DNA from 4 places in the Kitasatospora sp. NPDC056273 genome. Region 4 is predicted to be linked to each of the others. Evidence: riboswitches for the same ligand, from Rfam matches in the RefSeq annotation. Region 4 holds a riboswitch; each other region holds the start of a gene.
The links. Region 4 has a riboswitch for cyclic di-AMP ahead of ACFCY1_RS08660 (NlpC/P60 family protein). Riboswitches for the same ligand answer to the same signal wherever they lie in the genome.
Positions count from the first base shown of each region.

Region 1 (7,727 bases), on a different contig from region 4:
GCGGCCGGGTCGTGCCCGTCCGTCGCGTACGCCCGCAGCCCGCTGCGCAGTTGGCCCATCACCGCGGTGGCCTCCGCGTTGTGGCCCTGGACGTCGCCGATCACCAGCCCGATCCGGCCGTCCGGCAGCCGCAGCAGGTCGTACCAGTCGCCGCCGATCTGCATCCCCTCGGTGCTCGGCAGGTAGCGGGCGGCGCTGGCGATCCCGGCCAGCCGCGGCAGGGTGCGCGGGAGCATCGCCCGCTGCAGCTCGGAGGCCCGGTGGTGGTGGGTGTCGTACAGCCGGGCCCGCTCCAGGGACTGCGCCAGGATGCCGGCGAAGGCCGAGTACAGGGTGCGGTCCTCCCGGCTGAACACCCGCTCGGCGGCGAAGGTGATCAGGCACGAGCCGACCTGCTGCCCGGAGGCGACCAGCGGCAGCACCGCCCAGGCGGCCGGGGTGAGCGGGTCGCGCCGGGTGCGGGCGGCGGCGGGCTCGCTGAACAGCGGGGCGGAGCGGGCCAGCGAACGCTGCATCACGGACTCGGACAGGTCCGCCAGACGGGTGAGCTCGGTGCGGCGCGGGCCCCCGTACACGGTGTGCGAGACGGGCAGCAGCCGGCCCTCGTCCACCAGGTCCAGGACGATGCCGGCGGCGCCGAGCGCCGGGCGGGCGACGTCGGTGACGGCGGTGGTGACGTCCCGGACGGTCACCGCCCGGGACAGCGCCCGGGTGAGCGTCAGCAGCAGCGCCGTCCGGGCGGCGGCCGGGGAGTTCCGCCCCTCGGCCGGCGGCGGCTCCCGGTGCCCGGCCTCGGCCAGCAGCCCGGCGATCCGCACCGGCCGCCCGTGCACGTCCAGCATCACCTCGCCGGACTCCTCGACCCGGGCGACCTTGCCGCCGGGCCGCAGCACCCGGTAGCCGATCCGGTAGCGGCCGCCGGCGGCCAGCGCCTCGGCGAGCGCGGCCTGCACGTCCGGCAGGTCCTCCGGGTGGACCAGCCGGTCCAGCTCGGGGGCGGCGCCGTCCGGGGCGGGCGGGCGGCCCGCCAGCCGGAACGCCTCGGCGTCCCAGTAGCTCTCCCCGGTGACCAGGTCGCGCTCGAAGGCCCCGTGCCCGGCGGCCCGCACGGCCAGCGACAGCAGCGGGTGGGCCAGCCCGGCGGGGCGGCCGTCCGCCGCCCGCGGGTCCTCGGGTAACCGGACGCCGTACGGTGCCCGGGTGCCGTACGGGAGGTGGGCGTCGGCGTGGTCCAGCAGATGGGCCAGCCGGTGGGCGCAGGCCTCGGCGAGGGTCTCCAGGACGTCCAGGTCGCGGCGCGGCACGGTGCCCCGGTGGGCCAGCGCCAGGGCCAGCACACCGATCGGCCGCTCGTCCACGACCATCGGCAGGGTGATCACGGCGACCATCCCGGTGCCCATGCCGGTGTTCCGGTTCGGGTAGTCGACGCTGGTGTGCTCGGGGCTGAGCAGGTACGGGCGGCGCAGCCGCAGGGCCATCGCGGCGGGCAGCTCACCGGCCGGGTCGACCACGCTGTAGCGCTCGTGCGCCCAGTCCGGCAGCCCGTGCGAGGCGGTCAGCCGGAGCATCCCGGCGGAGTCCAGCAGGTACAGCGCGGACCCCTCGCCGGTGATCCAGCTCGGGCCCTCGGCCAGGACGGTGCCGAGCAGCTCGGCCGCGCTGGTGCAGCCCAGCAGCAGCCGCACGCAGCGCATCGCACTGCGCGCGGTCGGACTGCCGGCGGGCTCCAGGGGCACTGGTCCTTGATACCCCATTTCCCCCACCGGCGAAGGCCGACCGAACCGCCGCACCAGCACCACCGCCACCGCGGGAAGTCGGCCGGGCCGACTTCCTGCGCAGTGCCGCACTCGCCGCTCCGGCCGCTTACGCGGGCCAGGCGCGGAGGCCGGTGGTGAGGGTGGCGATGAGGCGGTCCTGGGTGGTGGCGAGGTCCTCGGTGAGCTGGAAGGCGCCGGCCGTGGTGAGGGAGGCGAAGCCGTGGGCGACGGAGCGCACGGTGCGGGCGGCGTGGACCGCCTCGGAGCCGTCGAGCCCGTACTCCCGCAGCACGGCGATGATCACGCCGACGAGCCGGGCGGCCGCCCGGGCCAGGTCGTCGTCGGGCTGCGGGGCCTGGGGGAGGGCGTTGTAGCGGTGCGGGTGCTCGGTGGCGTACGCGTGGTAGGCGCGCAGCACGGCGGCGACGGCGTCGTCCCCGCTGCGTCCGACGGCCGCCCCGGCCAGCCGGTCGGCGAGGTCCCCGGTGACCCGGACGGCGATCAGCCGCCGCAGTTCGGCGAGGCCGCCGCTGACGTGCTTGTACAGCGAGGGGGTGGCGACCCCGGCCCGGGCGGCGACGGAGGCCAGGGTGAGGGCCTCGGCGCCCTGCTCGTCGATGAGGGCGAGGGCGTGGTCGACGACCTGGTCGGGGGTCAGTCCTACGCGGGGCATGGGTTCGGGCTCTCCGTACGGATCAGGTCGGGCAGGGGCGGGCAGCGGACGGGCGGGGCTCAGCCGAGCTCGGCGAGGAACGGCAGCAGGGCGTCCGCGGTGGCCGCCGGGTTGTCGGCCATCGGGTAGTGCCCGGACCCCTCGATCATCGCCTTCCGCGCGCCGAGCGCGGCGGCCTGCCGGTCGGCGACCAGCTCCGGCTTCGGGAAGTCGGGGTCCTTGCTGCCCATGACGACCAGGGCCGGGCACCGCACCGCGGCCGTCCAGCCGACCGGCGCCGAGTCGCCGTGGACGTACCCGCGGGTGGCGGTCTTCCGGCCCGGGGTGCGCAGCGCGGCGACCAGCCCGTCCACGTACGCGTCGAAGTCGGCGGGCCTGGCGCCGGGGAAGGCCATCCGGCGCAGGTAGAAGCCCCAGGCGGCCGGCCAGTGGACGAGGGCGGCGCCCATCAGGCCCATGGCGCCGCGCATCAGGGCGCCCTGCGGCGGGTTCTCGACGAAGGCGTTGAGCAGGACGATCCCGGCGACCCGCTCGGGGGCGTCCCCGGCGGCCTTGACGACGGTGGCCCCGGTGTACGAGTTCCCGGCGAGGACGGCGCGCTCGATGCCGAGGTGGTCGAGCAGGGCGAGGACGTCGCCGGCGAGGGCGGCCGGGCCGTAGTCGTCCCAGGTGATCGAGGATTCGCCGAAGCCCCGCAGGTCCATGGTGACGACCCGGTGGCCGGCGGCGACGAGCAGCGGGCGCAGGTGCCGGTACGCGGCCCGGCTGTCGAGCATGCCGGGGAGCAGGACGACCGGGGTGCCGTCGCCCTGCCGGGTGTCGTCGTAGGCGATCCGGCCGCCGGGGACGGTGAGGTACTGGGTGCTCGGGGTGATGGTGCCGTTCATGGGGTCCTCCTCGGGCCGCCGGTGCGGGGCATCGGCGGTGCTGCCGATAGCCATAAAGCTAAGGCTAATAGCCTTAGCCGTCAAGCGGTCGGGCGTCGGAGGCGTCGGAGGCGACGGAGAAGAGGGGGAGGGGTGGTCAGACCCCTTCGACCTTGAACGGGTCGTGCTCGCTGAGCAGCTTCTCCAGCCGGGCCTGGTCCACCCGGGTGACCATGTCGTTGGACTCCTGCCGGTCCCGGATCACCTTCGCCAGCGTGAACGCGGAGCTGACCGTGAAGAGGAGGCCGAGTCCGAGGAAGGCCCGGGTCCACCCGCCGACCGGCAGGTAGATGATCCCCACGGCGAGGGCGGTGCCCGACAGGGCGAAGGACAGGACGGCCTGGAGGTAGTAGGCGGCCGTGGTGCGGGTCTGCATCGGTGCGCTCATGGCGTCAGGATGCTGCGGCCCGGCCGGGCCGCACATGAGTAGGCGTACTCAGATGGGGCCGTGCATGAGGGACCGTTCGTTGACGTCCGATCACCTGCCGCGGGGCTGCTCCGAACGGATGGCTTGGAATCAGAGCCTCCTAGGATTAACGTTTGATAACGCAGCGCGGTTGTCAACGCCGTACCCAGACGGCACCGTGCGCCGTCGCCTAATCCCACCGACCGGCCTCCGGGCAGGTCAGGGAGCCGGGGAACCACGTTCCTTGGGGTGAATCGGCGGGGCTCCGGCCCGGCCGTAGGAGACCTTCCTGCTCCGAACCCGTCAGCTAACCCGGTAGGCGCGAAGGAAGGAAAGGAGCGCGCCTCCGTGGCGTCGACGCACACCCCGGCACACCCGGCCGGCTTCGCAGCCGGTACCCAGCTCCTCGACCACCCCGGCCCGGACGGCCCCGAGGCCTTCGGCCCGGAGGACTTCGCCGCGGAGGCCGAGACCAACCGCCACCGGATGCCGCGTCAGACCCGCGGAACCTCCCCGCTGCTCGGCGTCACCGCCGTCGCCGCCACCCTGGGTGCCACCGGCTTCACCTCGGCGACCCCGGCCGCCGCCCCCGCCATCGAGGCCCCGGACGAGACGGCGGTCGCCCTCTCCGCCGACCCCGGCCTCGCGCTCGCCGCCCGCATCCAGAACCAGGCCGACAGCCAGCGCACCGCCGCCGAGGAGACCGCCCGGCTCCAGGCCGCCCAGGAGGCGGAGGCCAAGGCCGCCGCCAAGGAGGCCGAGGCCAAGCGCGCCGCCGAGGAGGCCGAGCGGGCCAAGGCCGCCGCCCTCACCCTCCCGGTGACGGACTACCGGCTCTCCGCCCACTACGGCCAGAGCGCCCGCTACTGGGCCAACCTGCACACCGGCCTGGACTTCGCCGCCGACACCGGCACCCCGGTCCACGCGCTCGGCCAGGGCACCATCACCTCGGCCGGCTGGGCCGGCTCGTACGGCTACCGGATCGTCGAGACCCTGCCCGACGGCACCGAGATCTGGTACTGCCACCTCTCCGCGATCACCAAGGGCTCCGGCAAGGTCGCCGCCGGCCAGCAGATCGGCAAGGTCGGCGCGACCGGCAACGTCACCGGCCCGCACCTGCACATGGAGGTCCGCCCCGGCGGCGGCGCCCCGGTCGACCCGGAGCCCTGGCTCCAGCAGCGCGGCCTCAACCCCTGACGCACCCGCCCTGAGGCACCCGCCCGGGCGGACCCAGCGCGAAGCCCCCGGCCCGGAGCACCAGCACCGGACCGGGGGCTTCGCCGCGGCGTCTCACTCCTCGGCGGGCAGCTGCGCCAGGTACGCCTCGATCTCCTCCTGGCCGGGCTCCGGCGCCAGCTCCGGGAACTCCGTCACCAGCAGCCGCGGCAGCCCCGGCACCGTCCACCCGCCGAACAGGTCGAGCGCCGCCTCGGCCGCCGCCTCCTCGAACCGCCCGAAGTCCCCGGCCAGTTCCTCCGGCATCGGCCGCCCCAGCGCGGTCAGCTCCGCCAGGTTGCGGTAGCTGCGCCGCATCAGGCCCTGCTCCAGCAGCCGCCGAGCGCCGTCCGTGGCCATGCCGACCGACAGCACCCGGCCCGGGCCCCAGCCCTGCTCGTCCGGCTCGTCCAGCCAGCCGGCCGGTGCCAGCGCCTCGTACGCGGCCAGCCGCTCCTCCTCCGGGAGCTCCCCGAAGCCGGCCAGCCAGTCCCGCACCGCGGCCGGGTCCGTGACGTCCACCCCGTACGCGTGCAGCAGCAGCGCGTACAGCCGGGGCCAGGTCACCAGGTCGGCGCGGCGCAGCAGCCCGGCCGCGACCTCGCCCTGCCACTCGGCCTCCGCGTGCAGCCGCTCCTGGCGCTTGGCGTTCAGCCGCCGGGACGCCCGCTGGTGGTCGACCAGCAGCCGGACGGCGTCGCCGTAGGCGAACGGGTCCTCCTCGGGCGCGGGTTGGACGTACAGGTGGAGCCGCTCGTACAGCAGGTGCTCCACCGCGTCGGAGGTCAGTTCGGGCCAGCCGTCGTGCATCCTGCCCTCGCCCAGCTCCAGCAGCGCCAGCACCGCGCGCAGCGGCCCCTCGGCCACCGGCGCGCGGCCCTGCTCGGCCGCCCAGGCGAGCAGGTCGGCGGCCTTGGTGCGCGGGGCGAGCCGCAGGTCTTCGTCGTTCATAGTCCGAACGGTAGCCGCCGGGCGGGGATAGGGTCGGCAGCCATGGTCCCCGTACGACTCACCGGCCCGCGCCTGGCCGTCCGCGAGTACCACCACACCGAGGAGGAGGTGGACGCGCTGCACGCGCTGTTCGGCGACCCCGAGGTCACCCGCCACCTGCCCTTCGGGCCGAGCGGCCGGGAGGACTGCGCCGACCAGATCGAGCTCTACCTGGAGGAGGCGATGGCCGAGGAGCGGGACACCTACCGGCTCGCCGTCACCAGGCTCGCCGACGCCGAGGAGCCCGGGGACGCGACGCCGATCGGGCAGGCCGCGCTCACCCTCGACGGGCACGGCGCCGCCGACCTCGGGTGCGTGCTGGCCCGCGGGTCCTGGGGCCGGGGCTACGCGGGCGAGACCGTCGGCCTGCTCGGCGACTTCGCCTTCGGCACCCTGGGCCTGCACCAGCTGACCGCCCGGACCGCCGCGGCCAACCCGGCCCCCGGCCGGGTGCTCACCCGGCTGGGCTTCCGGCCGGAGGGGCGGCCTCGGTCCGACGGGTCCGAGGGCGGGGTCCGGTCCGCCGGGTCCGCGGGCGGCGACCGGTCCGACGCGTACCTCTTCACGCTGCTCGCCGAGGAGTGGCCGGGCCCGGCCGCCCGGGTGGAGGGGGGTTAACCCCACCCCGGATCCGCCAGGCCTCCGGATCACGGCCGGGCGGCGCGTCCACCAGACTGGACGCAGTCAGCGGGACGAACGAGCGACAGACGACAGCACGAGGGGCCGGGGGCCGGGAACATGAGCAGCAGCCGCAGCGTGGAGGACCGGGAGTGGGACGTTCTGGGCGGTCGCGGTGACGACCCGCGCCCCGTCCGGGCCCGGCGGACCGAGCGGCGTCCGGCCCTGTGGCGGGCCCCGTTCTCGGCGTACTACTACCGCGAGGTCGGCTACGCGCTCACCGGTCTGCCGGTGGCGATCCTCGGCTTCGCCGTCGCGGTCACGATGTTCTGCTTCGGCCTCGCCACCTTCGTCACCGCGCTCGGCCTGCCCGTGCTGGGCGCCCTGACCGCCACGGCCCGCGGCTTCGGCCGGCTGGAGCGGGCCCGGGTGCGCGGCATGCTGGCCCTGGACGTCCCCGGCCCGGAGCCGGTGCGCCGGGTCCGCCAGGGCAGCTGGGGCGCGGTCACCGCGCGGCTGGCGGACGGGGCCGGCTGGAAGGCCGTGCTGTACCAGGTGCTGATGCTCCCCTGGGCGGTGTTCAGCTTCGCGGTGACGCTGGTGTTCCTGCTGCTCGGCTGGGCGGCGGCGCTCTACCCGCTGTACCACTGGGTCTTCCCGACCTACACCTCCTGGCACGGGTACCGAGTGTTCGACTTCTACGACAGCCACGACATCCGGCACGTGTACGACATCGAGGCGCCCTGGCAGATCGCCGGGCTCTCGCTCCTCGGGGTGCTGCTGGTCTTCCTCACCACCCAGCTGGTCCGCGGCCTGACCAACGTCAACCGGGCCGCCGCCCAGGGCCTGCTCGGCCGCTGACCGCCCGGCTCCACCCAGGCCCCGCCCGCGTCCCGGACCCCTCCCGGATGCGGGCGGGGCCGCTCCGTGTTCGGATGGCCGGGTGGCCGCCGGCCCTCACCCCGCCCTCCCGGACGTGCTGGTCACCTCCCGTCCGCTGGACGAGTACTGCGCCCTGTTCGGCCTCACCCGGGCCCGGCTCGCCGCCCTGCCCGGGCCGCTGCTGGACTGCCCCGGGGGCGCGGCCGGCCTGGCCGCCGAGGCGCGCGAACTGGGCTGCCGGGTGGTCGCCGTCGACCCGG
Region 1 is NZ_JBHJSJ010000048.1:46,257-53,983, forward strand. Features, by position in the region: gene ACFCY1_RS31820 (SpoIIE family protein phosphatase) at 1-1,736, opposite strand, end outside; gene ACFCY1_RS31825 (TetR/AcrR family transcriptional regulator) at 1,864-2,430, opposite strand; gene ACFCY1_RS31830 (alpha/beta fold hydrolase) at 2,490-3,371, opposite strand; gene ACFCY1_RS31835 (YiaA/YiaB family inner membrane protein) at 3,454-3,744, opposite strand; cyclic di-AMP (ydaO/yuaA leader) riboswitch at 3,940-4,098, shown strand; gene ACFCY1_RS31840 (M23 family metallopeptidase) at 4,111-4,959, shown strand; gene ACFCY1_RS31845 (hypothetical protein) at 5,053-5,928, opposite strand; gene ACFCY1_RS31850 (GNAT family N-acetyltransferase) at 5,971-6,585, shown strand; gene ACFCY1_RS31855 (sensor domain-containing protein) at 6,706-7,446, shown strand; gene ACFCY1_RS31860 (hypothetical protein) at 7,529-7,727, shown strand, end outside.
Region 1: linked by a shared signal. The riboswitch ahead of ACFCY1_RS31840 (M23 family metallopeptidase) and the one ahead of ACFCY1_RS08660 (NlpC/P60 family protein) in region 4 are both predicted to bind cyclic di-AMP.

Region 2 (7,727 bases), on a different contig from region 4:
GACCGTGACGGTCGCTTCGCCGTAACGCATCTTCTTGAGGATGCGCATCGCGGCATACAGGCCGACGTAACCACCGCCGACAATGAGGATGCGAGGACGCTCCGTGGTGCTCATATCCGAAAGTATCCAGCACCGTCCGGAGCAGCCTTCGTGAGCCCGGTCACAAGTTGACGGACCCCCCGTGCTACACTGCGCGGCCGCAAAACCGGGCCCGGCGCGGTGGCCCCCACCCCTGGGCGGCCCCGCGCGAACGCACGGCGGAGCACCACCGGCCTGAGCAGCAACGATCCGCACAACGCCCGGGTTCCCGCACGTGATTTCGATTTTCAAACCTCAAACGAGGCCTGACCTGCGATCCCATGGGCCACCCGGCCGACGGGCCTTCGGTCCCACATTTCGGACGTAGTGGGCGGGCCGGTGCGGCGAATGGCCGGATCCCCATGTGAAGAAATTCACGAACTTTCCCACCCGCGCTCGGGCGCGCCCCGGCCCCGGCCCCCCGAAAGGGGTGCCGGGGCCGGTCGGGTAAGCCCCGCACGGGGTCAGGAGGCGATACCGAAGGCGATTCCGTCCAGGATGTCGTGCTCGCTCACGACCACCTCGGCGGCGCCGGTGCGCTCCATGATCTCCAGCAGTTCCAGCGCCCCGGCCGCGATCACGTCCACCCGGCCCGGGTGCATCGACGGGATGGCCGCGCGCTCGGCGTGGGTGGCGGCCAGCAGCTCCCGGGCGATCCCGGCGACCCGCTCCCGGCTGATCCGCGAGTGGTGGATCGCCGCCGAGTCGTAGCCGGGCAGGCCCTGGGCGATCGCCGACACCGTGGTGACCGTCCCGGCCAGGCCCACCAGGGTGGCCGCGCCGGTCAGCGGGACGACCGCCTCGGCCCGGTCCAGCTCGGCCCGCACGTGCGCCCGGGCGGCCTCGACCTGCGCTTCGGAGGGCAGCTCGGCGTCGCCGAAGTACCGCTCGGTGAGCCGCACGCAGCCGATGTCCACCGAGCGCGCCGCCTGCACGTCGTCCGTGCCGAGCACGAACTCGGTGGAGCCGCCGCCGAGGTCGAACACCAGGTACGGGCCGGGGAACTGACCGCCGGTCAGCTCCTTGGTGGCGCCCACGAAGGACAGCCGCGCCTCCTCCTCGCCGCTCACCACCTCGGGCTCGACGCCCAGGATGTCGCGCACGCCCTTGACGTACTCGTCGCTGTTCTCGGCGTCCCGGGAGGCGCTGGTGGCGACGAAGCGGACCCGCTCGGGGCCGACCCCGAAACCGGAGATGATCTCCTGATACTCCCGGCAGGCCGCGAAGGTGCGGGCCAGCGCGTCCGGGTGCAGCCGGCCGGTCCGGTCCACGCCCTGGCCCAGCCGGTTGACGATCATCCGGCGGTCCAGGTCGGTGATCTCCCCGGTCTCCGGGTCGAGGTCGGCGACCAGCAGGCGGATCGAGTTGGTGCCGCAGTCGATCGCGGCCACCCGGGTCGCGCTCACTCGGACTCCCGCTCCGCCGCGGCGTCCTCGGCGGCCCGCTTCTTCGCGGCGCGCTCGGCGGCCTTCTGCTGCTTGGCGGCGATCACGGCCTCGTGGTCCTGCTCCTTGGCGCGGTTGCGGGCGACCCGCTCACCGGCCGCCTCGACCTCGGCCGGGGAGACGCACGGGCCCTTGGCCCACCAGTCCTCCAGCATGCCGATCGCCTCGTCGCCGAGCGGGTTGACGCCCTCGCCGGCCGCCAGCGAGTGGCCGACCAGCACGTGCAGGCACTTCACCCGGTCCGGCATGCCGCCGGCGCTCGGGAAGCCCTCCAGCACCTCGATCGCGTCGCGCCGGGCGATGTAGTCCTCGTGCGCCTTCTGGTAGGCGGCGGCCAGCTCCGGTTCCTCGGCGAGCCGGGCGCTCTGGTCCTTCATCACGCCCTCCGCCTCCAGGGTGCCGATCAGCGAGGCGGCCTTGGGGCAGGTCAGGTAGTAGAGCGTGGGGAACGGCGTGCCGTCCGGCAGCCGGGGAGCCGTCTCCACGACGTCCGGGTTGCCGCAGGGGCAGCGGTGCGCCACGCCGCGCAGGCCGCGCGGCACCCGGCCGAGCTGGGCGGCGATGGCCGCGACGTCGGCGTCGGAGACGGTGGGGTGGTTCTCAGTGGTCATGGGGGGAGGTGTCTCCAACGGGGGACGGTGGGAGGGGAAGGGGGGTGGCGGGGGCCGCCGCGGCGGTGTCGGCGGCGTCCACCGAGTCCCAGATGCTGGCGTACCAGGGCTTGGCGGCCTTCACCTGGCCGGCGGCGCCGCCGGGCGCCGCGTTCGGCCCGGAGGCGGCCCCGCCCGCGGACGAGGAGGTCCTGGCGGAGGCCTGACCAGCCGGGTCCACCGCGATGTACGGGGTCTCCCCCGGCACCGCGTAGTGCAGCCGGGCGCGGGCCTGCGCCTTGACGTACTCCGGGTCCTGCCAGCGGGCCTTCTCCCGGCGCAGCTGCTCGACCTGCTGGCGCGCGTGGTCGGCCTTCGCCCGCTGGGCGGAGATCTCGGCGCGCTGGGAGATGAACTGCCGCGTCGGGTAGGCGAGGATCGCCACCAGCGAGCAGAGCACCAGGACGAGGACGGTCGCCCGGCTCGTGAACCGGGGCCGGGCCGCCAAGCCCGGGATCCTCCAGCCAGCCATCTCCCGTATCCCCTCCTGGTCGCGACGGTGCCCCGCCGTCCACCCTACGGGGTGAACGGCGGGGCACCGGTCAGGCGTGCGCTACCGGGAGCGCTCAGCCCTCGTGGCGGAAGCGCGGGAAGGCGCCGCGGCCGGCGTACTCGGCGGCGTCGTCGAGGATCTCCTCGATGCGCAGCAGCTGGTTGTACTTGGCGACGCGCTCGGAGCGGGCCGGGGCACCGGTCTTGATCTGGCCGCAGTTGGTGGCGACGGCCAAGTCGGCGATGGTGACGTCCTCGGTCTCGCCGGAGCGGTGCGACATCATGCAGCGGTAGCCGTTGCGCTGGGCCAGCTCGACGGCGTCCAGGGTCTCGGTCAGCGAACCGATCTGGTTCACCTTCACCAGCAGCGCGTTGGCGGTGCCGGTCTCGATGCCGCGGGCCAGACGGGCCGGGTTGGTGACGAACAGGTCGTCGCCGACCAGCTGGACCTTGTCGCCCAGCTTGTCGGTCATGGCCTTCCAGCCGGCCCAGTCCGACTCGTCCAGCGGGTCCTCGATGGAGACCAGCGGGTAGGCGGCGACCAGCTCGGCGTAGTACTCGATGAGCTCGGCGGCGGTGAGGTCCTTGCCCTCGAACCGGTAGGCGCCGTCCTCGTAGAACTCGGAGGAGGCGACGTCCAGGGCCAGCGCGACGTCACGGCCGGGCACGTAGCCGGCCTTCTCGATGGCCTCGACGATGAGGTCCAGGGCCTCGCGGTTGGAGTCCAGGTTCGGGGCGAAGCCGCCCTCGTCGCCCAGACCGGTGGACAGGCCGCGCTCCTTCAGCACGCCCTTGAGCGTGTGGTAGACCTCGACGCCCCAGCGGACGGCCTCGGAGAAGGACTCCGCGCCGATCGGGGCGATCATGAACTCCTGGATGTCGACGTTGGAGTCCGCGTGCGACCCGCCGTTGAGGATGTTCATCATCGGGACCGGCAGGACGTGCGCGTTCGGGCCGCCCAGGTAGCGGAACAGCGGCAGGTCGCTGGCCTCGGAGGCGGCGTGCGCGACGGCCAGCGAGACGCCCAGGATGGCGTTGGCGCCGAGCGAGGACTTGTCCGGGGTGGCGTCCAGGTCCAGCATGGCCTGGTCGATCAGGCGCTGCTCGGTGGCGTCGTAGCCGACCAGCTCCGGGCCGATCTGCTCGATGACGGCCAGGACGGCCTTCTCGACGCCCTTGCCGAAGTAGCGGTTCTTGTCGCCGTCGCGCAGCTCCAGCGCCTCGAAGGCACCGGTGGAGGCACCCGACGGGACAGCGGCACGACCCGTGCTGCCGTCGTCGAGGCCGACCTCGACCTCGACCGTGGGGTTGCCGCGGGAGTCGAGGATCTCACGGGCTACGACGACATCGATGGACGGCACGAGGCATCTCCTTGCGAGAGCAGGGTCCGGTCTGACGGTGGTGCTGCCAGCAGGACGATTGCGGAGTCGTTACGACCAGAGCCTAACCGCCCGGGCTGCCGTGGCCGCGTCGGCCTCGGTCCCGTCTCACCGTGTGGCCCTGCTACCCACCGGTAGTTCACCTGCTTGTCCCAGCTTGTCCCACCGGAGCGGGCGAATGCGGACGAAGGGGACCGGTAGGACCGGCCCCCTTCGGACGGCGGGGTGGAGCGGCGTCGGCGCCGAGCGCTCCGGCGCGGCGGCGGGCGCCCCCGGCGGGCACCCCGGTCTCGGGGCGCTGCCGGCCGCGGGCGCTCCCGGCGTCGGGCGGGGCGGCTCAGCCGAGGTGCAGCACCTGGCCGGGCATGATCAGGTTCGGGTCGCCGCCGACGGTGGAGTGGTTCTGCTCGTACAGCGCGCTCCAGCCGCCGGACACGCCCTGGGCGGCGGCGATGGTCGACAGGGTGTCACCGGCACGGACGGTGTAGTCGTGGCCGGCGGCCTGCGGGGCCTGCTGCGCGGCGCGCGGGGCGTACTGCGGCTGGGCGGCGGCCTGGCCGGCGTACTGCTGGTAGACGCTCTGGTGGCTGGTCCAGTACCAGCCGCCGTTGTTCTGGTACCAGTACACCTTGGCGTCGGCGTCCCAGCCGGCCTTGCCGGAGAAGCCCGGGGTCTGCGGCTGCGCCTGCTGCTGCGGGGCGACCTGCTGGACCGGCTGCGCGGCGGGCTTCTGGGCCGGCTTCTGGGCGGCGGGCTTCTGCGCGACCGGCTTCTCGGCGGGCTTGGCGGCGGGCTTCGGGGCCTGCTGCTTGGGGGCGGACTGCGGCTTGGCGTCCGAGGAGGTGTCGACCGAGGCCGGGGCACCGCCCTTGGTCAGACCGGCCTTCTGGGAGCAGACCGGCCAGGCGCCCGGACCCTGCGAGGCCAGCACCTTCTCGGCGACCGAGATCTGCTGGGCCTTGCTGGCCTGGTTGGCCTGCGCCGCGTAGGCGGTGCCGCCGTACGCCTTCCAGGTGCTGGACGTGAACTGGAGGCCGCCGTAGAAGCCGTTGCCGGTGTTGATGCTCCAGTTGCCGCCGCTCTCGCACTGGGCGACGGAGTCCCAGGTGGAGGCCGGGGCGGCGGAGGCGCCGGTGGCGGTGAGGAGCGGCATCGCGAGTCCGACGCCGGCCACACCGGCGACGGCGATGGCCTTCTCGGCCTGGGTGCGACGACGGTGACGGCCAGTTCCAACGAACAGCATGAAGAGGTCCCTCTCCGTACGCCTGCGAGGTGAGCTGTCGGGTTCGGACCGGGAGGTGGCCCGGCCGCCGTAAGCGGAAACGATTCCGCTCGGGCGGCTTCACCCCAAGCCGTGGGGAGACGGCAACAAACCTGGTTCCCCCGCCCCTGCCCAGGGTTCTGGTCGGTTTCCCGTGACGCGGCGGGCAGGATTCGGCGTTCCGCGTACGAGGTCCGCAGCTGCGAACTCCAGGGAGAGTAGACAGATCATCAGACCAATCACAAGCTCATATCACCGATATCACACAACAATTACGGCCCGTGTCCGATCGCCTACCAACAGCGGCGTTATGTCCGGATTGATGGGTGTTCACACCCCCGTCGGCGGGCGATCGGCGACGTCCCGTCAGCGTGATCTCAGCAGGTCGGAGGCGTCGAAGAGGCATCCGGAACGGGGTGCGGAGGGGCGTGCGGGGAACGGCTCTCCGGACTGAATTCCACCGGGAGTTCGCGCAGGCCACGCATGATCAGACCACCCCGCCAGCGCAGATTCTCCGGGCTTTCCGCGAGCCGCAGATCGGGCAGCCGGGAAAGCAGCGTGGCCAGCGCGGCACGCCCTTCGAGCCGCGCCAGCGGAGCGCCGATGCAGTAGTGGATGCCGTGCCCGAAGCCCAGATGGGGGTTGTCCTTCCGAGCCAGGTCCAGGGTGTTCTCCGCCGCGAACCGGGCCGGGTCGCGGTCCGCCGCGGCCAGCACCACCAGCACCGGGTCGCCGACCGGGATGTCCACCCCGCCGATGGTCAGCGGACGGGTCGCGAACCGCCAGGTCGCCAGCTCCACCGGCCCGTCGTAGCGCAGGAGTTCCTCGATCCCGGTCTCCAGCAGCGCGCTCTCCCCGCGCACCACCGACTCCTGCAGCAGCCGGCGCTGCTCCGGATTGCGCAGCAGCGCGTAGGTGCCGTTGCCGATCAGGTTCACGGTGGTCTCGAAACCCGCGAACAGGAGGATGAAGGCCATCGCCGCGGCCTCGTTCTCGGTCAGGTGCTCACCGTGGTCGCCGGCCCGGATCAGGCCCGAGATCAGGTCGTCCCCGAGGTCCGCCCGCTTGCGGTGGATCAGCTCCAGCAGGTACGCCCGCATCCGCTTCACCGCCCGCCCCACGCCGCCGCGTTGGCCCCCGCCGTGGCGGATCATCATCCCGGCCCAGTCGCGGAAGTCGTCCTGGTCCTCGGCCGGCACCCCGAGCATGTCGCAGATCGCGTAGATGGGGAGCGGGAACGCGAACTCGTGGATCAGGTCCGCCGAACCGCGCTGCGCGAAGCCGTCGATCAGCCGGTCGGTGAGCTGCTGCACCCGCGGCTCGAACTCGGCCACCCGGCGCGGGGTGAACGCCTTCGACACCAGCCGGCGCAACCGGGTGTGGTCCGGCGGGTCGATGTTCAGCAGGTGGGTCATCAGGTCCGCCTGCCGCTCCCCCGGGATGCCCACCCGGCCGGTGCGGTGCGCCTGCCCGCTGTGGTGCGCCGGGTTCTTCGACAGCCGGCTGTCCGCGAGCGCCTGCCGGGCGTCCGCGTACCTGGTCACCAGCCAGGCCTCCACCCCGCTCGGCAGGGTGGTGCGGTGCACCGGGGAGTGCTCGCGCAACCAGGCGTAGGCGGGGTACGGGTCGGCGGCGAACTCCCAGGTGAACAGCTGCGGGGCGGGGGCGTCGGACGACGGGGCGGCGGGCCGGGCGGGGACGGGCTGAGCTGGCATGGACCGACCGTATCCGGTGCGACGGGCCCGCCCTCCCTCCGGCGGGGCGCCGCTTCCCCGCCACTCCTTCGCCGCGCTTCCGCGACCGGACGCGTCGGGCGCGCCAACACTCCGTGGCCGGTCCGTGGACAGCTCTTGGCCGACTCTTGGCCGCGGGGCGGGCGTGAGCCTGGTCACCTGAGGGGTAATCCCTGTTGCGGAGGGTCAGGACGTGCCTACGATCCTCCGCAGTACGCGTGGGCGCCGGTGCGGTGTCGCCCACAGGGAGGAGCAGACCATGCGGGTCAGCGGGTCAGTCGTCGTCATCGCGGTCCTCGACGGCGGGTCGGGCGCGGGCCTCGCCCGCCGGTTCGCCGCCGCCGGCACCGCCGGAATGCTCATCGCCGACCAGTACGCCGGCATCGCCGAGGACCTCGCCGCCGAACTCGACCGGCCGGGCTGCCCCGTCGTCGGCGTCTGCGGCGACATCCGCCGCCCCAGCGACGTCGCCGCCCTCGTGGACACCGCCGAGAAGCACCTCGGGCCGATCGACCTGTTCGCCGTGGCCGGCCCCGACGGCGAGCGGATCATCTCGCTGGCGGACCTGCCCGACCACCTCGACCTGGAGCGGCTCGCCGAACTCGTCCTCCTCGTCGGCGAGGCCATCGGCGAACTCGTCCCGCCGCAGCGGCGCCCCGAGCGCACCGCCACGGCGGCCTGAGCGCCTA
Region 2 is NZ_JBHJSJ010000105.1:1,282-9,008, reverse strand. Features, by position in the region: gene ACFCY1_RS40815 (NAD(P)/FAD-dependent oxidoreductase) at 1-114, opposite strand, end outside; gene ACFCY1_RS40810 (exopolyphosphatase) at 543-1,484, opposite strand; gene ACFCY1_RS40805 (DUF501 domain-containing protein) at 1,481-2,152, opposite strand; gene ACFCY1_RS40800 (septum formation initiator family protein) at 2,124-2,645, opposite strand; gene eno (phosphopyruvate hydratase) at 2,740-4,026, opposite strand; gene ACFCY1_RS40790 (transglycosylase family protein) at 4,382-5,287, opposite strand; cyclic di-AMP (ydaO/yuaA leader) riboswitch at 5,293-5,461, opposite strand; gene ACFCY1_RS40785 (cytochrome P450) at 5,683-7,020, opposite strand; gene ACFCY1_RS40780 (SDR family NAD(P)-dependent oxidoreductase) at 7,298-7,720, shown strand; gene ACFCY1_RS40775 (MazG family protein) at 7,725-7,727, opposite strand, start outside.
Region 2: linked by a shared signal. The riboswitch ahead of ACFCY1_RS40790 (transglycosylase family protein) and the one ahead of ACFCY1_RS08660 (NlpC/P60 family protein) in region 4 are both predicted to bind cyclic di-AMP.

Region 3 (7,727 bases), on a different contig from region 4:
CCCACGACCTGGGCCTGCGGATCATCGTCGACCTCGTCCCCAACCACTCCTCGGACCAGCACGAGTGGTTCCAGCGCGCCCTGCGGGAGGGCCCCGGCTCCCCGCTGCGCGACCGCTACCACTTCCGCCCCGGCAAGGGCGAGCAGGGCGAACTCCCGCCCAACGACTGGGAGTCCATCTTCGGCGGCCCGGCCTGGACCCGCAGCGAGAACCCGGACGGCACCCCCGGCGACTGGTACCTGCACCTGTTCGCCCCTGAGCAGCCCGACTTCAACTGGGAGAACCAGGCCGTCGCCGACGAGTTCCGCTCGATCCTGCGGTTCTGGCTCGACATGGGCGTGGACGGCTTCCGCATCGACGTCGCCCACGGCCTGGTCAAGGCCCCCGGCCTGCCCGACCTCGGCGGCGCCGACCAGCTGAAGCTGCTCGGCAACGACGTCATGCCGTTCTTCGACCAGGACGGCGTGCACGAGATCTACCGCAGCTGGCGCACGATCCTCGACGAGTACCCGGGGCAGCGGATCGGCGTCGCCGAGGCCTGGACCCCGACCGTCCAGCGCACCGCCAACTACGTCCGCCCCGACGAGCTGCACCAGGCCTTCAACTTCCAGTACCTGGGCACCGGTTGGGAGGCCGCCGCGCTGCGCGAGGTGATCGACCTCTCGCTCGACTCGATGCGTCCGGTCGACGCCCCCACCACCTGGGTGCTGTCCAACCACGACGTCACCCGGCACGCCACCCGGTTCGCCAACGAGCCCGGCCTCGGCACCCAGATCCGCACCCCCGGCGACCGGGCGCTCGGCCTGCGCCGCGCCCGCGCCGCCACCCTGCTGATGCTCGCGCTGCCCGGCTCGGCGTACGTCTACCAGGGCGAGGAGCTCGGCCTGCCGGACGTCACCGACCTGCCCGACGAGGTCCGCCAGGACCCGTCCTTCTTCCGCCAGGCCGGCCAGGACGGCTACCGCGACGGCTGCCGCGTCCCGATCCCGTGGTCCGGCACCGAGGCCCCGTACGGCTTCGGCCCGGTGGCCGGCGGGCCGTCCTGGCTGCCGCAGCCGGCCGAGTGGGCCGAGCTGAGCGTCGAGGCGCAGACCGGCGACCCGAACTCCACCCTGGAGCTCTACCGCAGCGCGCTGGCCGTCCGCCGGGCCCAGCCCGACCTCGGCGCCGGCACCGGGGTCGAGTGGCTGGAGAGCCCCGAGGGCACCCTGGCGTTCCGCCGCGGCGCCTTCGTCTGCACCGTGAACACCACCGGCGAGCCGGTGCGGATCGCGGCCCCGGGCACGCTGCTGCTCGCCTCGACCGACCTCGTGGTGGACGGCGGCGAGACGGTGCTCGCTCCGGACAGCACCGGCTGGTGGGCGGTCTGACGTGGTTGGAATAGGCTCTGGGACCGTGACTACGGCGCGACTCTCAGACATCGCGGCGCAGGCGGGGGTCAGCGAAGCCACCGTCTCCCGCGTGCTCAACGGCAAGGCGAACGTTTCCGCCGCCACCCGGCAGACCGTGCTGGCGGCACTCGACGTGCTCGGGTACGAGCGGCCGACCCGCCTTCGCCAGCGCAGCGCCGGGCTGATCGGTCTGATCACGCCGGAGCTCAGCAACCCGATCTTCCCGGCGCTGGCCCAGGTGATCGAGCAGGTGCTCAGCCGGCACGGCTACACCCCGGTGCTGTGCACCCAGACGCCGGGCGGGTCCACCGAGGACGAACTGGTGGACATGCTGGTGGACCGGGGCGTGGCGGGCATCGTCTTCGTCTCCGGCCTGCACGCCGACACCACCGCCGACCACGACCGCTACGCCCGGCTGGCCGGGCGCGGGGTGCCGTTCGTGCTGATCAACGGCTACAGCGAGAAGATCGACGCGCCGTTCATCTCGCCGGACGACCGCGCCGCGATGTGGATGGCCGTCCAGCACCTGGCCGAACTCGGGCACGAGCGGATCGGGCTGGCCGTCGGTCAGCGCCGGTACGTACCGGTGCTGCGGAAGATCGAGGGCTTCACGGCGGCGATGCGCGAGGTGCTCGGGCTCGGCCGGGAGGAGGCCGAGAACCTCGTCCACCACACGCTGTTCAGCGTGGAGGGCGGGCACGCGGCGGCTGGCGCGCTGCTCGACAAGGGCTGCACGGCGATCGTCTGCGGGAGCGACATGATGGCGCTCGGGGCGATCCGGGCGGTGCGGCAGCGCGGGTTGTCGGTGCCGCAGGACGTGTCGGTGGTCGGCTTCGACGACTCTCCGCTGATCGCCTTCACCGAGCCGCCGTTGACCACGATCCGCCAGCCGGTCGAGGCGATGGCCACGGCGGCGGTGGACGCGCTGCTGGAGGAGGTCGGCGGGAACGCCGCCCAGCGCGGCGAGTTCATGTTCCAGCCGGAGCTGGTGATGCGCGGGTCCACCGGGGCCTGCGCGCGCTGAACCCCGGCCGCCACGGCCGTCGGACGGGCCCCGGAGGGCGATCGCTCTCCGGGGCCCGTCGGCGTGCGCGCGGTCGGCCGTCGCGGGCCGTGCCGGACCGTGGCGGGCCGTGGGGTGGGTCAGCCCTCCTGGGCGGTCGGGCGGTCGGCGGTCAGGCGGTGCCCGTCGGCGGCCTCGCCGGTACGGGTCTCGGTGCGGCGGCCGCGGGCCAGGTAGTCGCGCAGGACCAGTTCGACGGCGTCCTGGGGGCTCTTGGTGCCGGAAAGCATCATCGCGTCGATCGCGAGGTTCGCGTCGAGGGTGACGGTGACCTGGGCCATGTGACTCCTCCTCGGGTGCAGAGCAGCAGCATGCCCGCTGGGGCGGCGATCCACCACGGAACGGGGCGGAACCGCGGTCGGGAACGGTCGGGCACGCCGTGGCCCCGGGAACGCCGGAACCCCCGGGGAGGAGCGACCAGACTCTCCCCGGGGGTGGTGGGCGGTCAGCGTTCGGACGACGGCCGACAGCTGACGGATAACAGCTGACAGATGTTGAAATCTGTCAGCTGTTATCTGTTACCCGTCAGCTGTTACCGGAGGTCCGTCAGCCGTGGACCGTGGACCGCGCGCCGTCCTCAGACCCGGCCGGCGAAGTCCGGGGCCCAGTTGGCGATGCTCTGCTCGCGGACGCCCGAGCTCGGGTTGGCGGCCTCGACGTACTTGCCGTTGCCGATGTAGATCGCGACGTGGTAGACGCCGGAGTCCTTGCCGTTGTTGGACCAGAACAGCAGGTCGCCCGCCTGGAGGCTGTCCAGCGAGACGTGGGTGCTGGCGGCGGCCTGGTCGGCGGCGACGCGCGGGACGGAGACGCCCGCGGCGCGCAGCGCGGCCTGGGTCAGGCCGGAGCAGTCCCAGCCGCCGTTGCCGGTGCCGCCGTAGACGTACGCCTGACCGACCTTCGACTCGGCGAAGGAGACCGCCGCGGCCATGCTGCCGGTCACGGCCGGCGCCTGGGTCTGGGTCTGGGTCTGCGTCTGGGCCTGGGGCTGCGGAGCGGGCTTGGTGGCGGGCTTCGCGGCCGGCTTGGTGGACGGCTTGGCGGCCGGGGCCTCGGGCTGCGCGGTCGGCTGGGCGTTCACGGCACCGCCGTTCGCGGACTGGCCGGACTTCTGCGAGCGGTCGAACCAGGTGAAGTCCGAGCCGGACGTGCCGGCGGAGGACTGGCCGGCCCGGGCCTGGCCGTTGCCGCCGAAGGACAGCTGCTGGCCCGGGTAGATGGTGTCCGGACCCTCGGTCAGGGTGCCGCGGTTGAGGTCGTACAGCCGCTGCCAGCCGCCCTGCACCTTGTGCTGGTCGGCGATCGCGGACAGCCAGTCGCCCTCGACGACGGTGTAGTCGCCGCCCTGGGCCTGCTGCTGGCGCTTCTGCACCCAGTCGCTCCGGTTGCCGGAGGCGGCGGAGTCGGTGGAGGCCTGCGCGTCGCCCTGGGCGGGCGCGGCGGGCTTCGCGGCGGGGGTCTGCGGCTGCGCGGGCTTGGCGCTGGGCTTCGCGGCCGGAGCGGCCGGAGCGGCCGGCTTGGCGCTCTGGGCGGGCGCGGCGGGCTTGGCGGCGGTCGAACCCGCCGAGGTGTCAACGGCGGCCGCGGCGCCGCCCTTGGTGAGCCCGGCCTGGACGGAGCAGACCGGCCAGGCGCCGGGGCCCTGCGAGGCGAGGACCTTCTCGGCGACGGCGATCTGCTGGTCCTTGGTGGCCAGGTCGGCGCGGGCCGCGTAGGCCGTGCCGCCGAAGGCGGACCAGGTGCTGGAGGTGAACTGGAGGCCGCCGTAGAAGCCGTTGCCGGTGTTGATGCTCCAGTTGCCGCCGCTCTCGCACTGGGCGACCTTGTCCCAGGTGGCGACGGAGGCGGCCGAGGCGGTGCCGGTGGTGAGGCAGGGGACGGTGAGGCCGACGCCCGCGACGCCGAGGGCGGCGATCACGCGACGGGTACGGCCGGACAGACGGGTGCCGTTGGTGGGCAGCATGAAGACGTGGTCCTCTCCCACGCCTGCGAGGTGAGCTGTCGGATTCGGGCTGGAGTTGCCCGGCCGTGCGGTGAGCACGGCTTCACCCCTAGCCCTGGACCGTTCCGGAGAGCGGTCCGGGGCGACTTACCTGTGGGTCCCCCGCTCCTGCCGTGGTGCGTTTTCGCGCTTCCAGGACATCCGACGGCAGGACTCGGCGTTGCGGATGACCGGGTTCGTGTGGTCACGAACGGGGAGCACGTTAATCAGACTTAAGTTCAAACTGCAAACCACTGTGATGTGCATCACGGTTTAGTGGAAACTGCCAAAATTGCCACTCACCATGATCGTAAATGATCGTTTTCAGGCAATGCTGTTGTGGAAGCCGACAACTGGCTCCGCCTCAGGAGTGGCGTGACGGTGCGTCGAATCGCGGAGTGGCGCACTCCGGCGGGTGGGGGAGCGGTCGCGATCGGAGCATGTGAATCCACGCTCCCTATTTCCTTTCAAATAGCGCCAGAACGGACATTCCCCTTCATTGCCGGGTGACTCCCGTACGGGACGGACGGGGTGGGGGAAGTACACGGAAGGGCCCGGAACGCGATCCGTTCCGGGCCCTTCGGTGCGCGCGAACCCGCGCGCGGTGTCCTTATCGTCCGCCAGGCCCCTCGGCGGCCGCGTGGGCGCCACGGGAGCCCTCCACGACCCCCTCGGCCTCGGCGGCGGCCGCCGCCTCCGCCTCGGCCCGTGCCAGGTCCTCCGGGGACGGCGTGGGCAGCGCGGCCAGGTAGGTGGAGGCGATCAGCTGGCCGACCGACGGGTAGGCGCCCAGCGGCGCGGCCGACGGGCAGCCGGTCTCCTCGGCGGCGGTGGCGAGCAGCTCGGAGTCCGCCTCCGGGCCGATCACCAGCGGGGCCAGCGCCGGGCGCTGCGAGCCGGTGTCCTTGAGGTGGTTGACGGCCGCGGCCACCGAGCCGGGCACGTCGAGCGCGGCGGCGACGACCGGCACGGCCAGCCGGGCGGCCAGCAGCACGCCGGTGATGCCGGCCGCGGCGGCCGCGTCCTCGCCGCCGACGGTGGTCAGCACCACGCCGTCCGCGGCGGTCGCGATGGCGAACAGTCGGGCGCGGTCGGCCCGGGCCAGCCCGGCCTCGGAGAGCCGGACGTGCACGGCCTCGGCCAGCAGCGGGTGCGGGCCCAGCGGGTCGGTGACGGGCGCGCCGTACTCGGCGGCGAGCGCGTGAAGCCCGGTCAGGAAGGTGTGCGGGCCGGGCACCAGCGGCACCAGGACGGGCATCGGCCGCCCGGCCTCGGCGGCCAGGGCCAGCAGCTCGGCCACGGTGCGGTCCTCGCCGCTCGCGCCCGCCGCACCGTCACCGGGGAGGTAGCCGACGGCCGTCTGGACGCCGTTCTGCTCGGTGCGGACGATCGAGAGCAGCTCCTCGACGACCGAGCGGGACTCGGGCCCGGCGGTCGCGGGCACGGCGAGCACCAGGGCCGGGGCGCCGGCCGGGATCTCGGGGCGCTCGGGACGACGGTGGCGCCCCCGCGCACGGGAGCCTGGAGTACGGACGGGCAGTGGCGCGCCCGGAATGGCTGCGGTGCTCATGCCGGAGATCGTAGGACATCGGCCCGTCCGGCTTGCAGTCGGCTGCCGTACGGGTTTCGCGTGCTCGCGGTACGGACCCGGTGCGTCTCCGGCGCCGGTCCGGGCGCTTTGCCTACAATCCGGACATTCTTCGCCCAACCCCCGCGTGGTGGCCGGTGCTTGTCCCGACGCGATCCGAGGGGGCGGGCGTTGCACCCGGGGCGCGTGAGATGTCTCACAGCATGAGCCCGGCTTGACGGAGGGTCACGGGCGGGCGACTCCCGGCATTCGAAGATCAACATTCAGCGGGGAGGTGCTCACGGCCGGTTATCGCGGGCTCGACGATTCATCGGCTATGTCCGTTTACGTACCGTCAGGGGAAGGGCCCGTGAAGAGTTCGCGGCTGCGGGTAAAAGGCCTCGTGCACCTGCAATGTCCCGTGCTGATGCACGTGCACTGCGGCTATCATCACGTCAAGTGAGGCGTTGTGCCGGACCGGTACGGGGCCGGTCCGTTCGTTTCGGCGGTGCCGGGGGCGCCGCGCTGGACGACAACTCCGGAGCTCTTCGGGAGATTTCTATGCACGACTCGCAGGACACGCACGGCTCGTACGACACCTACAACGGGATGGCCGCCGCCGATCTCCAGGGGGTGGTCTGGCAGAAGAGCCGGCACAGCAACTCCCAGGGCAACTGCGTCGAGTTCGCGGCCCTGCCGGGCGGCGATGTGGCGATGCGCAACTCGCGGTTCCCGGACGGCCCCGCCCTCATCTACACCCGGGCCGAGATCTCCGCCCTGCTGCTGGGGGCGAAGGACGGGGAGTTCGACCACCTGGCGGTCTGACCGGCCGCCGTGCTCCATCATCGGGGGGCCGTCGTGGGTGCCGACACCACGACGGCCTTTGTCTTTGTCTCCTCCGGATGTCTTCGCTCCGGAGGCCTCTCCCGGATCCGTCCGGCCGCCCGGCCCGCCCGGCCGCGCTGAGCCGCTCGCGGTTCCGTGGTGCCGGAGGCTCTCGACGGGGCCTGCTGGAAGCGCCCGGGGTGCGGTCCTCCCGGGGTGTCCGTCGACCGGCCGCGCGCCGTCCGGCGCGGGGTCCGTCCCGAAGGCAGGGCTCCTCCGGAGCGCAGGGCCTGTCCCGGGGTCAGGGCTCGTCCGGAACGCCGGGCCCGCTCGGAGCACGGGGCCCGCTGGGAGTACAGGACCCGCTCGGAGCGCGGGGCCCGTCCTAGGCCGAGCGCCGATGCCGTCCGCCGACGTCGACGGGACCGTCGAGCGGTGAGCGGCCGCCGAGCCCGGGGTGTCCGTCCAGCGGGGAACCGCCGACCGACTCGGCCTCGAACATCGCCCAGACCACCTTGCCGCTGCCCAGCGGGTGCCAGCCCCAGGAGCGGCTGAACGACTCCACCAGGTGCAGCCCGCGGCCCGATTCGGCGACGAAGTCGGCCTCCCGGGCGACCGGGCCGGTGCTGCTCGGATCGCTCACCGCGCAGACCACCTGGGGTGCGCGGTGCACCAGGCTTATTCGGATCGGCAGCCGGCCGTCCGCGGTCGGCTTCATGGGAAAGTCGTACTCGCCCAGGGCGCCGCCCGACGGGTCGGGCCGTGCGCCGATCGCATGCCGGAGCGCGTTGGTCACGAGTTCCGAGGCCACCAGCGCGACGTCGTCGAACAGTTCCGTCAGGCCCCAGAGCTGGAGCGTGCTCCGAGCGAAGTCCCGCGCGGTTCTGACGGCTTCGAAGC
Region 3 is NZ_JBHJSJ010000034.1:12,971-20,697, reverse strand. Features, by position in the region: gene ACFCY1_RS26550 (glycoside hydrolase family 13 protein) at 1-1,370, shown strand, start outside; gene ACFCY1_RS26545 (LacI family DNA-binding transcriptional regulator) at 1,396-2,415, shown strand; gene ACFCY1_RS26540 (hypothetical protein) at 2,535-2,735, opposite strand; gene ACFCY1_RS26535 (transglycosylase family protein) at 3,032-4,438, opposite strand; cyclic di-AMP (ydaO/yuaA leader) riboswitch at 4,425-4,595, opposite strand; gene ACFCY1_RS26530 (hypothetical protein) at 5,046-6,005, opposite strand; gene ACFCY1_RS26525 (DUF397 domain-containing protein) at 6,564-6,827, shown strand; gene ACFCY1_RS26520 (ATP-binding protein) at 7,213-7,727, opposite strand, start outside.
Region 3: linked by a shared signal. The riboswitch ahead of ACFCY1_RS26535 (transglycosylase family protein) and the one ahead of ACFCY1_RS08660 (NlpC/P60 family protein) in region 4 are both predicted to bind cyclic di-AMP.

Region 4 (7,727 bases):
GCGAGGTGCGCGGCAGGGTCACTCCGGCCTGCCGCCAGCTGTAGTACATCAGACCGGAGCAGTCGAACGCGTGCGGGCCGGTGGCCCCGTAGACGTACGGGGAGCCGATCATCCGCACCGCGGCGGCCAGCGCGGCCGCCCCGCGCTCGGAGGCGGGCGGGGCGGTGCCGAGGTCCAGCCGGTCGGTGCCCCGGGTGGCGCGCTGCTCGGCGTCCCGGGCGTCCTGGACCGCCAGCCGGGCCCGCTCGACGGCGCCCAGGCCGTTCAGCAGCTTCTGCGCCCCGGCCAGCCGCTGCTGGACCTGCTGCTTGCTGTCGGCGAGCGAACGCCGGGTCCGGTCCAGCTCGGCGAGCTTGTCGGCCGCCTCGGTGCGGCGCTGGTCGAGCCGGCGCTGGCGGGTGATCAGCTCGTGCAGGGTCTCCTGCTGGCGCACGGCGGCCTGGCCCTGGGTGCGGGCGCGGGCCAGGTAGCCCTCCGGGTCGGGCGAGAGGATGAGCTGGGCGGTCTGGGTCATCCCGCCGCCGCGGTACTCGGCCCCGGCCACCATCGCCAGGTCGCCGCGCAGCCCGTTGAGCTGGTCCTGGGCGAGGGCGATCTCGCCCTGGAGGATCGTGGTCTCGCCCTGGAGCCGCCGCTGGGCCTCCTGCGCGGCGTTGAACCTCTCGGACGCCTGCTCGGCCTCGTCGTACAGCTGCTCGACCTGCGTCTTGACGTCCTGACGGTCGCCCGGGTCGGGGCTGGCGGGGGCCGCCTGGGCGCTGCCTCCGGTGGCCGCGCCCAACGCGGTGGCGGCGGCCGCGGTCAGCACCAGCGCCCGGGTGAGCAGTTGGGAACGGCGGTGCACGGGCATGGCGGCAGCGGCTCCAATCCTGCGGCGCGGCCCCCGCCGCCGCACCGGGACGGGCGGCCGTCGAGCGGGAGTCCGGTGGCAGACGTTAGCGAGTCCGGGCAAGCGAGTCCAAACCCCTCCCAACCCGAATATTCACTCCCCAATCGGACATCAGATCGAGCCGCCGGAAAAGCCGCAGGCCCGGCCTCCCCTGGGGGAGACCGGGCCTGGAGACGTCCGAGCGGGGATCAGACCCGCACGATGCCGGTCAGCGGCATGTTGGTGACCGCCTCGTAGCGCACCGACGCGCCCGGCTTGGGCGCGTGCAGCACCTGGCCGTTGCCGGCGTAGATGCCGACGTGGTGGGCGTCGGTGTAGAAGATCAGCAGGTCGCCGGGCTGGGCCTTGGAGAGGTCCGTCCCGAGCCGGGTGCCGGCCGAGGCCTGCGCCTGCGAGGTGCGCGGCAGCGACACGCCGGCCTGGTTGTACGCCCAGACCATCAGACCGGAGCAGTCGAAGGAGCCCGGGCCGGTGGCGCCCCAGACGTACGGGCTGCCGATCTTGGAGGCGGCGGCGGACAGCGCGGCGGCACCGCGCGAGCTGCCGGGGGCCACGTTCACCGGAGCGGTGGTCGTGGGGGCCGAGAGGCTGCCGCGGCTGTTGTCGCGGGAGGCGCGGTCGGCCTGCTGCTGCTGGGCCTGGGCGGCGTCGGCCTTGGCCTTCGCCTCGGCGGCGGCCTTCTCCTCGGCCTGGCGCAGCGCCTGGCGGTCCTGCTCGGTCAGCGTGTTGAGCAGGTCCTGGGCCGCCTTCAGCTTGCCCTGGACCTCGTCCTTGGAGGCCTTCAGCTGCTGGGTGGTCGACTCCAGCTCGGCGAGCTTGCCCTGGGCCTCGTTGCGGTCCTGGTCGAGCTTGCGCTGCTGCTCCTGGAGCTCCTTCAGCTGACCCTTCTGGGTGCTGCCGGCCTGGTTCAGCGCGTCGGCCTGGCTGAGGAAGCTGTCCGGGCTGGAGGAGAACATCAGCTGGACGGTGGGGGATATCCCCCCGTTGCGGTACTGCTCGCCGGCGATCTCGGCGAGGCCGCCCTGGAGCTCGGTGACCTGGGCCTGCTGACGGGCCACCTGGTCCTGCAGGCCGGAGACCTGCTTCTCCAGGTCCTGCTGCTTGGCCTGGGCGGCGTTGTAGTTCTCGGTCGCGACCTCGGCCTGCTCGTTGAGCTGGTCGACCTGCCCCTTGACCTGTTCCTTGGTCGGCTGCGGGTCCGCGTGGGCACCCTGCGCGGAGAGGACGACGGCTGCGGCGGCGACGCCGGTCAGGATCGAGACCCGGGCGCGGCCGGCGGGCTTGGGACGACGATGGGACGCCACGAAGGCGGACTCCTTCTTCCTACGGCCGCCTACCGGGTGAGCTGACGGGTTCGGGCCGGAAGCATGCCCTACGACGCCTCACGGCCGTTCCACCGGCCGACCTGGCGCCGATTCACCCCGGAGGAACGTGGTTCCCCGGCTCCGCTCCGCAGCGCCCCCTACCACTGGGCTCCCCTGTCGGACAGTCGCTTCGACCTGTCCCGCTGCCTTGCGAACTCGACGGTAACCACCGCCGCCACCCTGGCTGGGCGATCGACAGTGCGGTGGTTCGGAGCATGACCCTAGTAACTGAACCGTGATCGGTTCAAATCCTTGTCAGAAAAAAGACAGAAGATTACCCAAGTTCCTTTGTGAAAATGACCGATGGTGACCATTGACGCACACAAGGCTGATCGGTTCTCACCATGTGGTCGTCGAAGGGCCGGAAACCCGAAACGCCACCCCGGACGGGGGTGGCGCTTTTCACAGGCCCCCGCGGAAGCCCCTCGGGCGTGTCGGGCCGTCAGACCCGGCGGATGGTGTTGATCGACATCGCGTCGGCCTTCATCACCTTCACCACGTCACCGGTGTGCGGCGCGTGGACCACCATGCCGTTGCCGATGTACATCCCGACGTGGTGCATGTCGGGGCCGTAGATCACCAGGTCGCCCGGCTGGGCCTGGTCCAGCGAGGGGATCCGGGTGCCGTAGTGGCCCTGCTCCTGCGAGGTGCGCGGCAGCGAGACGCCCGCCTGCCCGTACGCCCAGACCATCAGGCCCGAGCAGTCGAAGGTGGTCGACCCGGTGGCGCCCCACACGTACGGCGAGCCCTGCTTGCTCATCGCCTTGGCCAGCGCCGTGGCCGCGTAGCCGCTGGCCGGCGGCAGGCTGCCGAGGTCGACCCGGTCGCTGCCGCGCGAGGCGCGGTCGTCCTGCGCCTGCTGGGCCCGCAGCGCGGCGCGGTCGGCGGAGCTCAGCGAGTTCAGCAGGTCCTGGGCGGCCTTCAGCTTGGTGTTGACGTCCGACTTGGCCTGGTTCAGGTCCTTGGTGGTGGTGTCCAGCGAGGCGAGGACGGCGGCCGCCTCGGTCTTCTCCTGGTCCAGCCGGCGCTGCTGGTCCAGCAGCCCCTTGAGCGCCTCGGCCTGACTGGTGCTGGCCTGCTGGACGGTGGAGGCCTTGTCCAGGTAGCCGGACGGGTCCGAGGAGAGCATCAGCTGGACGGACGGGTCGATGCCGCCGCTGCGGTACTGCTCGCCCGCCACCTCGGCGAGGCCGCCCTGGAGCTGGGTCATCTGCTCCTGGCCGCGGGCCACCTGGTCCTGCAGCTGGTCGGCCTGCTTGCGCAGCTGGTCGGCCCGCTCCTTGGCGCCGTTGTACTTCTCGGCCGCCTGCTCCTGCTCCTCCTGGAGCTGGTCGATCTGCGCCTTGACGTCCGTCTTGTTCGGCTGCGGCGCGGCGTGCGCGGCCACCTGGGCGGAGAGGGCGACCGCGGTCGCAGCGGCCGCGGTGAGCACGGAGATCCGTGCGCGGCTCGGCTGCTTGGGACGGCGGTGGGAGGCCAAGGGACCGGCTCCTTCTTCCAACGGGCTCACCTGATGGGATGAGATTCCGGAAAATAGGTTTGACGCCAGACCCTAGTGAAGATCTATCCGTTTTGCCACTCCCCCGAAGGCGTGAACTCCGGTCCCCACACTGACTTCACCGGACTCGCACAATGCTCCGAAACAGGCCCTGACCAGGCATCATGCGAACCTCCCCGGGTTCAGGGCCGGGCCAGCCGGTTCAGCAGCAGCACCGACGCCACGGGGCGCGCGCCCGCCTTCCGCACGCCCTCCGCGACCTCCCGGTCGGTGGACACCACCACCACCGGACGGCCCTGCGGCTCGGCCCGCACCAGACGGCGGATCAGCTCGTCGGCCGTCTCCCCGGTCCGGCTGAACCGCACCCGGACCCCGCGCGGTGGCGCCATGATCACCGGGACGTCCAGGTCCTGCCCGTCGAACACGCAGGTGACCTCCGCCTGGGTCCGCTGGGCCAGCATCGCCAGCCCGCCCAGCAGCCGGATCCGCTGCTGCTCCAGCGGCAGCGTCGGATAACCGGTCTTGGTCACGTTGTAGCCGTCCACCACCAGGTGCACCTGGGGGATCGCCAGCAGCTGGTCCAGCAGCGCCGGATCGTCCTCGGCCAGCCCGCGCCGGGCCACGTCGTGCGGCGAGGCCGCCCCCGGCACCACCGCCTCCACCAGGTCCGCCGGGCGGATCTGGGCGACCGGCAGCGCCAGCTCCCGCTGGAGCCCCTGGGCCGACTGCAGCACGGTGTCCAGCAGCAGCCGCAGCCGCATGTCCTCCACGCTGCGCCCCTCGCGGGCCGAACGGCGGCCCTGCTCGGCCGCGTTCTCCAGCTCCAGGACCCGGTGCCGGAGCCGGCGCGCCTCGCTCTCGGCCGCGCCGCGCTCGGCCGCGGCCTGCGCCTTCAGCGCGTCCAGCTCGCCGGCCACCCGGCGGGTCTCGGCCTGCGCCCGGCGGGTGTCGCTCTCCAGCGACCGCACCCTCTTGCGCAGCGACTCGGCCTCCCTGCGGACGCCGTCGGACTCGGCCCGCTGCCGGTCCGCGTCCGCCCGCGCGGAGGCCCGCACCTCGGCCAGCTCGGCCTGCAGCTTCTCCACCAGCCGGACCGCCTCCGCGGCCGCGTCCTCGGCACCGGCCCGCTCGGCCTCCTCGCCGGCCTCGGCCACCAGCCGGCTCCAGCCCGTCGAACGCACCAGGTAGGCGGCGGCCGCGACGTCCATCGGATCGGCCGCGCTCGGGACGGTGCCCGACTCCAGCGCCTTCACCAGGTCCGGCTGCCCGAGACGCAGCCGCTCCGCTATCCGCACCCGGAAGGCCGGCTCCGCCTCCAGCGCCGCCGCCAGCGCGGTGGCCGCGTACTTGGCCCGCCGCGCCGGGGTGAACTTGACGTACTGACGCAGGCTCTGCGGGAGCTCGGCCGGCGGCACCCCGCCGAGCGCGTCCGAGGCCAGGCCGACCACCCGACGGCGCACGCCCTCGGGCAGCGGCCGGTCGAGCTTCTCGACGGCGCGCTCCGCCGCGGACCCGGAGGCGCCGTCCGCCGTCCCGGCAGCCTCGGCCGGGGCCTCGGCCGCAGCGGGCTGAAGCCCCTGGGCTGCGCCGGGCTCCTTCGCTGCGTCCACCACGTCCTCGGCTCCGATCCTGGTCCAGCGGGGCACGGCCGCGGCCGCCCCCCGTCGGCACGCTCCGTGCGTCCTGTTCTGTATTGTCCCGTGCGGCGCGGGCGGGTGCGCCGCGCACCCACCCCGCCGCCGCGGCGGGGATCAGCCCTGGTCGGCGGGGGCCTGCGTCTCCTCGGCGCCCGGACGGGCCACCAGCTCGACCTGGTCCACGGCGTTGCACCAGCGGCAGCGCACCGACTCGACGGTCTCGCTCAGCACCTCGGTCTCCTCGACCTTGGACTCGCCGGCCAGGTCGAAGTGCAGGAACTCGGTCACCCGCGCGGTGCGGGTCACGTCGAAGCGGGTGAGATTGCCGCACAGGGTGCAGCGCCAGCGCGTCTCGGCGGTCAGAGCGGGGACGGTCATCGGGGGTCCTCTCGGGTGGTCCCTGGGTGGGGCAGGCGCTCCCCCCGGAGCCCCGGCGTCGGCGGCGGGAGGCGGGAATGCCCGCCCCAAGCCTATTGCCTGGGGCAACCGTCGCGACCACCGGTTGCCTGAACACCCGGGCTAGTCCACCTGCCGTAAACCGCCGTGTCACCTGCGGCGCCCGGAGGGATGCTTGGCCGCATGGCGCTCGCGGTCCCCGACCACACCGCCGCCCGGGGCGGCCGCCCGGCGGCGACCGCCCCCGTGGTCAGCTACGCCCTGATCGCCCTCAACACCCTGGTCTTCCTGCTCGGCCCGGCCGCGGGGCTCAACCCGCTGTACGGCACCGGCCAGGCCCGGGTCTGCGCGGAGCAGCGGTACGAGCAGCGCTGGGGCGCCGTCCCGGCCGAGGTGCTGGCCGGACGGCCGCTGACCGCCGAACAGCTCGCCGAGGCCCCCGACCCGGTCCCCGGCTGCCCGGCCGCCCCGACCCCGGGCAAGCGCCCGGCGCTGTCCGTCCTCACCGGGCTCTTCCTGCACGCCGGCTGGCTGCACCTGCTCGGGAACCTGCTCTTCCTCCAGGTCTTCGGCCCCACCGTCGAACGGCGGCTGGGCCGGGCCCGGTACGCCGTCTTCTACCTGGCCGCCGGCAGCCTGACCACGTACGGCTTCGCGCTCGCCGAGGCGCACTCGCCGAACTCCACCCGGGTGCTCATCGGGGCCTCCGGGGCGATCGCCGCCGCCCTCGGCGCCTACCTGCGCCTCCACCCCCGGGCCCGGGTGACCACCCTCGTCCCGCTGCTGTTCTTCCTGCCGCTGCGCTTCCCGGCCTGGCTGGTGCTCGGCCTCTGGTTCGTCCTGCAGTGGTGGTCGGTGCACGCGGCCGGCCCCGGGGTGGCGTACCTGGTCCACGTGATCGGCTTCTCGGCCGGGTTCCTCTACGCCTGCACCGTGGTCCGCCACCCCCCGCGACGACCGGGCTGACGCCCGATACGCTGGCGGCACCCCACAAAGGAGCCCGAACTGTGATCACCGCCATCGTCCTGATCAAGACCAGTGTCGACCGCATCCCGGAGATCGCCGAATCCATCGCCGCCATCGACGGCGTGAGCGAGGTCTACTCGGTGACGGGGGGCTACAACCTGGTGGCGATGGTGCGGGTGCGCCGGCACGACGACCTGGCCGAGGTCATCCCGGGCCGGCTCAACAAGGTCCCGGGCGTGGCCCACACCGAGACCCAGATCGCCTTCCGCACCTACTCCCAGCACGACCTGGAGGCCGCCTTCGCCCTCGGCCTGGACGAGTAGCGGTCAGCCCTCGGCGCGCCGGCCCCGCTCGACCTGCACGGTGGCGACGCAGCGCCCGCCCTCGTTGCGGTAGTTCCACGCCGCGCCCTCCGTGACCAGCTCCCGGACGGCGGTCAGGAAGCGGTCGACGTGCTCGTCCGGCGTCCCGGCGCCGAAGCTCACCCGGATCGCGTTCAGGCTGCGCTCGCCCGGCAGCGACGGCTCGGGCGCACCACACTCGGACGGTGCCTCGTCCTCGTCGCCCAGCAGCGTGCGCACCAGCGGGTGGGCGCAGAACAGGCCGTCGCGCACCCCGATGCCGTACTCGGCGGACAGCGCGGCGGAGAAGTGCGAGCTGTTCCAGTCCCGGACGACGAAGGACAGCACGCCCACCCGGGCGGAGCCCTCGCCGAACAGGTTCAGCACCTTGACCTGCGGGATCTCGGCCAGCCCGGCCGTCAGCCGGGCGATCAGCTGCTGCTCGCGGGCCTCCAGCCCGTCGAAGCCGGCCTCGGTCAGCGCCCGGCAGGCCGAGGCGATCGCGTAGGCGCCGATGACGTTCGGCGAGCCGGCCTCGTGCCGGGCCGGGCCGGTGTGCCACTGCACGGCCACCGAGCCGTCGGCCTCCCGGGCCACCGTCCGGGTCGCCCCGCCGCCGGCCAGGTACGGCTCGGC
Region 4 is NZ_JBHJSJ010000007.1:365-8,091, forward strand. Features, by position in the region: gene ACFCY1_RS08655 (C40 family peptidase) at 1-850, opposite strand, end outside; gene ACFCY1_RS08660 (NlpC/P60 family protein) at 1,078-2,193, opposite strand; cyclic di-AMP (ydaO/yuaA leader) riboswitch at 2,204-2,357, opposite strand; gene ACFCY1_RS08665 (C40 family peptidase) at 2,696-3,733, opposite strand; gene ACFCY1_RS08670 (NYN domain-containing protein) at 3,934-5,364, opposite strand; gene ACFCY1_RS08675 (hypothetical protein) at 5,503-5,766, opposite strand; gene ACFCY1_RS08680 (rhomboid family intramembrane serine protease) at 5,968-6,750, shown strand; gene ACFCY1_RS08685 (Lrp/AsnC family transcriptional regulator) at 6,792-7,073, shown strand; gene ACFCY1_RS08690 (aminotransferase class V-fold PLP-dependent enzyme) at 7,077-7,727, opposite strand, start outside.